DNA from 3 places in the Halomonas halophila genome. Region 2 is predicted to be linked to each of the others. Evidence: predicted binding sites of a transcription regulator. Region 2 holds the regulator's gene; each other region holds the start of a gene.
What was found. Region 2 encodes FliA, which starts transcription of late flagellar genes. Its sites were predicted from a motif close to CTAAAGTTNNNNNNNNNNCNGCCGATA; they were not measured.
Positions count from the first base shown of each region.

Region 1: the regulator FliA is predicted to act here: its motif matches at 960-986, upstream of QWG60_RS16170 (flagellar protein FlaG).
Region 3: the regulator FliA is predicted to act here: its motif matches at 1,057-1,083, upstream of flgK (flagellar hook-associated protein FlgK).

Region 1 covers NZ_CP129121.1:3,431,140-3,433,397, forward strand. Annotated here, with positions in the region: gene QWG60_RS16165 (methyl-accepting chemotaxis protein) at 1-793, opposite strand, end outside; gene QWG60_RS16170 (flagellar protein FlaG) at 1,049-1,402, shown strand; gene fliE (flagellar hook-basal body complex protein FliE) at 1,413-1,742, opposite strand; gene fliF (flagellar basal-body MS-ring/collar protein FliF) at 1,990-2,258, shown strand, end outside.
Region 2 covers NZ_CP129121.1:136,743-139,000, forward strand. Annotated here, with positions in the region: gene flhF (flagellar biosynthesis protein FlhF) at 1-23, shown strand, start outside; gene QWG60_RS00595 (hypothetical protein) at 23-538, shown strand; gene QWG60_RS00600 (flagellar protein FlhE) at 535-924, shown strand; gene QWG60_RS00605 (RNA polymerase sigma factor FliA) at 964-1,668, shown strand; gene QWG60_RS00610 (motility protein A) at 1,910-2,258, shown strand, end outside.
Region 3 covers NZ_CP129121.1:3,445,861-3,448,118, forward strand. Annotated here, with positions in the region: gene flgK (flagellar hook-associated protein FlgK) at 1-1,025, opposite strand, end outside; gene flgJ (flagellar assembly peptidoglycan hydrolase FlgJ) at 1,132-2,148, opposite strand; gene QWG60_RS16260 (flagellar basal body P-ring protein FlgI) at 2,148-2,258, opposite strand, start outside.

The DNA of each region.
Region 1 (2,258 bases), 270 kb from region 2:
GCACCCGTGCCACGGTGGTGGCGAGCGCCCGGCGCATGCCGTCGAGCTCGCGATACAGCTGGCCGATCTCGTTGTTGCTGCGCGCCTCCACCAGGGTGGCCAGGTCGCCGTCGGCGATGCGCCGGAAATGCGCGATCATCCGCGACAGCGGCCGGAGCACGTTGGCCCGCACGCCCCAGATCACCACCAGCACGATGGCCAGGGCGCCGCCCAACGCCGCCAGCAGCGCCAGGTTCAGCCAGCCGGCCACCGCCGAGAAGCGCTCGGCCAGACCGTCCCCACGCTCGACGGCACCGGCGAAGAAGGCATCGGCGCCGTCCATGAAGGCCTGGCTCATGTCGCTGACCCGGGACTGGCCGGAATCGTAGCCGCCCGCGTCCCCCTCCTGCAGCAGCATGAGCTGCAGCGAGAGCCCGGTACTGAACAGCGACTGGAAGCGTGAGGCCAGCGCCTCGCGGGCCTCCTGTTGCGACTCGGCCACTGGCAGAGCCTGGAAGCGCTCGAAGGCCGCCTTGGCCTGATCCATGTGGCGCTCGGCCTGTTCGAGGATGGGCCCCGGGCGGTCGAAGGAAGGCACCCGCACCAGGTGAGCGGCGCGATCCATCGCCACCTGGGCGCGCAGGGTGGCGATGTAGGCGCGGTTCAGTGCCCGGGACTGGGCGACCTGGACGTCGCGCAGCGTGTCGAAGGCACTGCGGCCGTGGTGGTTGGCGTAGAGGCCGAGGGCTCCGGTACCGAGGATGATCGCGGTGAAGGCGATCAGCACCAGGAACCAGCTGAATCGGATGGTCATTCGATCGAGGAGGCGCATCGGAAAACCTGTCGCTGATGAAGGGGCGGGCACCGGGCCCGCAGGAAGGCATGCCCGGCGTTATATCAGCGATTTATGACATTAAGATTTCGTCGACTTCTTCCATGAATGGCAGCGAAACAAAAGGCATCTCACGCTATCGCTGCCATTCAAGATATCTCGTCCGCAGCCGATAACTCGCTCCGTGTCCAACCCTCATGCTCAACGAGAGACCCTTATCGAGAAGGAGCGTCTTCCATGTCAGATGCCGTTAACGAAATCAGCGCGAGTCGCACGACCCAAACCCCCGACGGCAGCACGCCGCGCCGCCGGGTGGAGCAGGTCCTGGCCGGCTGGCTGCCGCCCGAGGAAACCGCCGCCACAGGATCGGTGAACCAGGGCGAGCTGGTCGCACCGGTGCAGCGGATCAATGAGGTGATGCGCCCCTACGGGGTGGAATTCGAGCTCAGCGAGACCACCTCGCGAGTGGTCACCCGCCTGGTGGACCGGGACACCCGCGAACTGATTCGCCAGATCCCTGCCGAGGAGGTGATGCGCGTCGCCGAGCATCTGGAGGAACTTCAGGGCAGGCTGATCGATCTGGAGGCCTGATCGAGCGCGATCAGACCTGCATGTTCATGATGTCCTTATAGGCCGTCACCAGGCGGTTGCGGACCTGGAGCCCCATTTCCGAGGCGACGCTGGCCTTCTGCATGTCGACCATGACGTCGTTGAGCTCGACGCCCGGCTCGCCAGCCTGGAAGGCCTTGGCCGAGTCGGCGGCCTGGAGCTTGAGCTCGTTGATGCGCTGGATCGAGGACTGAAGCTCGCCGGCAAAGCCGCCGTTGCCCACGGCGGTGTCGAGCTGCTGCCCCTTGGCGGCCTCACCGCCGGCCTGGGTGGCCAGCGACTGCATCTGGGCGAGCGCCGAGGCGAGAGCGGGTGAACTCATCGGGAACCCCTGTGATGGACATGGTGATCGATGGAAGCCAAGGCTAGCAGCGCGCCCTTGGCCACCATGCCGGCAATTGACGCGCAAAACTCGGGTTTTTCATACCTTTGGCGTGACACCCCCTGCGGATAATGGCCGTCATCACAGTTCCGCCCCGGACGGGCGGCGAATCGCGACGGACGGGAACGCAGTCGATGCCTTCATCTAGAGCCCAGGGTCCAGGCGTCATCTCCGACGGGAGGCCCGCATGAGCAGTGGCGCCTCCGCCACCGGCGGCCAACAGGCCCAGACCTCTCCCTTCGCGCAGCTGTCCCGGCAGCTGCGCGGCAGCCCCCTGATCGCCCTGCTGATCGTCGGCGCGGCCGTGGTCGCCATCGCGGTGGCGCTGCTGCTGTGGGCGCGCAGCCCCGACTATCGGGTGCTGTTCAGCAACCTCAGCGAAGCCGACGGCGGCAGCATCATCAGCGAGCTCGACAGCCGCGGCATCCCCTACGAGTTCAGCGCCGGCGGCCAGGC
Region 2 (2,258 bases):
CCGGCCTGGAGGGGCTGCGGTGATGGCCGGCGATCAGGCCGCGGGGCTGCGCGCCTGGGCGGCCAGCCTCGATCGCCCGGCCGCCGAGGCCGGAAGCGACTCCGTGCCCGAACCGGCAGGCGTCGAGACATCGCCGGCCGAGTCGGCCGAGGCCCCGCCGACCACCCTGGTGGTGGTGGGGCTGCCGAGCACCGCGCCGGAACAGGCCGAGCGAGTGACCGCGCTGCTCGATCACTGGGCCGAGCGAGGACGGCGCTGGGTCGGCGACCCGCGGCGCTGGAAGGTGGTACCCGTGGCCATCTCGAGCCCGCATCTGGCCGTGCTGGCGCAAGAGCAGCCGCGCTGGGCGCTGTGGGTGGGCGCCGACGGCGAGGCCTTTCGCCGCGCACTGGGCGTGCTCGGCCGGCTGGCGGAAGGCGGCGGGCCGCGGCGCCTGATCGCCGTGCATCCGCCGGGGATGCCGCGCCGCGGGCTGCTCGACAACCTGCGCCAGGCCGCTGGGCATTACTTCGGCATCGACCTGCTGGTGCTGGCATGAGGCGCCGCCTGATGCTCGGGGCGCTCGCCGCCCTCGCCGGTTTCGTCCCGACGGCCCACGCCGCCGGCAGCTGGGTGGCCGAGGCGCCCTCGGTGCGTGCCGCGATCGTCGGTCGGGAGACCGCCAGCGAGGCGCTGACGCCGCCCGCCGGCACCGAGGGCCGCATCCGCGAGGTGCGCTGGCGCTTCCGTACGCCGCCCGGCCAGGGCGGGCACGCGCGGCTCTGCCATCCGGCCGGCTGCGTGACGCTGCCGGCCCCACGCGGGCGCAGCACGGCCCTGGCGGGACTGCCCGCCGGCGAGCCGCTGAGTTTTCGCTTCTCGCCGCTGCCGGGGCAGGCCCCGCTGGCGGTCGAGAGGCTGCAGGTGATCGTGAACTTTCAGTAAGGCCCAAGGCCCGTGAGAGCAGAGAGGCGAGGCTGAGCCATGTACACAGCACAAGGCAAGATCGAACAGGACGCGCTGCTGGATGACTACCTGCCGCTGGTGCGCCGTCAGGCGCTGGCGCTGCAGGTGCGTCTGCCGGCGAGCATCGAGCTGGACGACCTGATCCAGGCCGGCACCGTGGGCCTGCTGGAGGCGCTGGGGCGTTTCGATTCGTCCCAGGGCGCGAGCTTCGCCACCTTCGCCAGCCAGCGCATCCGCGGCGCCATGCTCGACGAGCTGCGCAGCCGCGACTGGCTGCCGCGCAGCGTGCGGCGTAATGCCCGGGCCGCCGACGAGGCCGCCCGCCGGCTCGAGCAGGAGCTGGGGCGCCCGGCCGAGGAGACCGAGATCGCCGCGGCCCTGGACATGGACCTCGAGAGCTATCGCCGGCTGCTCAGCGATACCAACAGCGGCCAGCTGCTGCCCTTCGAGGAGCTGATGGCCGAGGGCGGCGAGGGCCGGCTGCTGGAGGACGGCGTCGCCGAGACGCCCTTCGCCCGGCTGATCGACCATCAGCAGCGGACCCAGCTGGTGGAGGCGATCGAGGCGCTGCCGGAGCGCGAGAAGCTGCTGATGGCGCTCTACTACCAGGAAGAGCTCAATCTCAAGGAGATCGGCGCCGTGCTCGGCGTCACCGAGTCCCGGGTCTGTCAGCTGCACAGCCAGGCCGTGGGGCGACTGCGCGGGAAGCTGCGCGACAACTAACCGCATCAAGCTTGGCCGGTCGAGGCCGATAACCATCCACCGGATGGCGACAGGGCTCGGAGGCAATGAGCTTTCCCGGCGCCAGACCGCTGCGAGGGCGCTGTGAACCCTTCCCTGGGCGCTACTTTTGCCATCCATGGCAAAAACCCCTCGCATCGGCCTGTCCCCGGCGCTCATCGGCCCGTATCTCGGGCCACGAACGTCATCCACTTAATCGTCGAAACGCGACAGGGAGTCCCCCATGAACCCGTCCACCCTGATCGGGATCCTGGCCAGCATCGTGATGCTGGCGAGCGTCCTGCTGTTCACCGCCGAGTCGCCGCAGAGCTTCGTCAATCTGCCGGGCCTGGCCATCGTGCTGGCCGGTACCCTGGCCGCGACCTTCATCAGCTATCCGCTCAAGGAGGTGGTGCGGGTGGTGCGCCTGGTGGGCATCGTCTTTCGCCGCGAGAACACCTACATCCGTGACGACATCAAGGAGCTGGTGGACATGTCGCGGCTGTGGTTCAAGGGCGACGTGCGGGCCGTGGAGTCGGCCCTGGAGCAGGCCCGCAATCCCTTTCTCCGCACCGGTATCCAGCTGGTCATCG
Region 3 (2,258 bases), 250 kb from region 2:
GCCGCCCCGGCGATCTCGGCGGTGCCCGTGTTGCGCTCGGCCGAGAAGGCTCGCGGCTCACCGATACTGAAGAACTCGCCGCCCGCGTCGCCGTTCAGGTCGATGCCTTCGGCATGCTGTCGGTTGACCGCCACCGCCAGCGAGACCGCCATCTGGCCGATCTGGTTCTGGGTCTTGTCCAGGGTCTCGGCTCGGAAGTCCATCAGCCCGCCCAGAGTCCCGCCGCTGATGGCGTCCTCGTCCAGGGCTCGGACGTTGCCGCTGGAGTCCGGATAGCCGACCACGGTGCGCTGAGGATCTTCCGGCGAGGCCATGGCTTCCAGCTTGAAGCTGCGATCGCCCATCACCAACGGCTGGCCATTGGGCAGGCTGACGTTGTAGGACTTGCCGTCCTGGATGTTGAGACGCAGGTCCATGCGCTCGCTGAGCTCGTGGACCAGCTGGTCGCGCTGGTTGAGCAGCGCATTGGGCGCCTCGCCCTGCTTGGCACGTGCCAGGGCGATCTCGCGGTTGATCGAGCCCAGCTGCTCGGTGGTGTTGTTGATCTGGGTGACCTCGTCCTCGATCTGGCCGTTGATGCCGTTCTGCATGTCCTGGAGGTAGCCGTCGAAGGAGCGGAACTGGGCGCTCAGGGTATCCGCCGAGCCGAGCACGCCCTGGCGGGCGGCCGGGTCGGAGGGTGCGCTGGCCAGGTCCTCCATCGAGGAGAAGAAGTCCTGCATCAGCGGCGAGAGCCCGGCGGCCTCGTCGGCCAGCAGGTTGTCGATCTGCTCCACCTGGGTGCCGTAGGTTTCCAGCGCGCTGGTCTTGCTGGTGGCGTCATTCAGCTGGTCGGCGACATAGCGGTTGAACTGGCGCTGGATATCGTTGACCTGCACCCCGCCCGTGCCCGTGCCGCTCTCCCCCAGCACGGTCACCTCGCGGTTGTAGCCGGGCGTGTAGACGTTGCTGATGTTGTTGCTGGTGGACGCCAGGGCGTTCTGGGCGGCGTTGAGGCCGCTGAGGCCGGTGGAGAAGATGCTCATGACAGATGTTCCCTTTTGCCGATTCTCTGGCTATCGGCCGCGGCGGGCCGGACTTGAGGCCGAATGTCCTTGAGCCGGGGACTGAAAGCCCCCGGGAAAATGCCGATCAGCGTGACGCCAGTCGCTGGCCCTCGGGCAGTGGCCCCAGGGTGTCCATGACCGCGATCAGCTTGTCGGCATAGGCCGGGTCGGTGGCATAACCGCCGCGCTGCAGGGCCCGGGCCGCCTGGTCGGGCGTCGCGGCCGAACTGACGCCGGCATAGCGAGGATTGTCGCCGATCAGACGGGCGTAGTCGGCGAACGCTGCCTGGAAGGAGTCATAGACGCGGAAGCGATCGCGCACCGCCTGGCGACGGCCGTCGATCACCTCATGGGTCAGGATCTCGGTGGTCTCGCCCTGCCAGCGGCTGCCGGCCTTGATGCCGAACAGGTTATGGCTGTTGCCGCCGTCGGCGGTGGGAATCTCGCGCCGCCCCCAGCCGGTCTCCAGCGCCGCCTGGGCGAGGATCAGCTCGGCCGGCACGCCGCTCTCGCGGCTGGCCTCACGGGCCGGGCCGGCGAGCCTGGCTAGGAAGGCCTGAACGTGCTCGGGCCGGTCCGCCATCGCGGCCGGATCCGCCACGGCGGACGCCGGCTCATCCACGCCGGTCTGAAGCGCCTCGAGGAAGGAGGTCGGCGCCGATGACGCGTCACCCTCGGCCCGCGCGCCAGTGTCCGGCTCGGCCATCAGCGCATCGGTCAGCGGGCGCGGCGTGCCGCGGGGAATCCCGGCGATCAGCGCCTCGATGTTGCGGTGACTCGAGGCCGAGGCATCGCGCCCGCCGACCGAGCCCTCGAGCTGGGCCACCAGCTGGTCGGCCAGCCCCAGGCCACGCTCGGCCACGCTCTGCGACCACTGCTTGTCGAGCATCTCCTGATACATGTCGCCGGCCTGGCTCTGGAGCAGCCCCGAGGTCGGCACCGCCTCGCGCATGCTCTTGACCATCATCTGCACGAACAGGGCCTCGAACTGCTGGGCGGCGCCCTTCAGGCCCTCGCCGGAATCATTGTGCTTGAGGCGCTCCAGGCCCTGGATGTCCAGGGCGAACTGGCCGCGGGCGGTGTCGGGAGCATCCAGGCTCATCAGATGATCTCCAGTTCGGCGCGCAGCGAGCCCGCTTCCTTGAGGGCCTCGAGGATCGACATCAGGTCGTTGGGCGTGGCACCCAAGGAGTTGAGCGCGTCGACCACCTC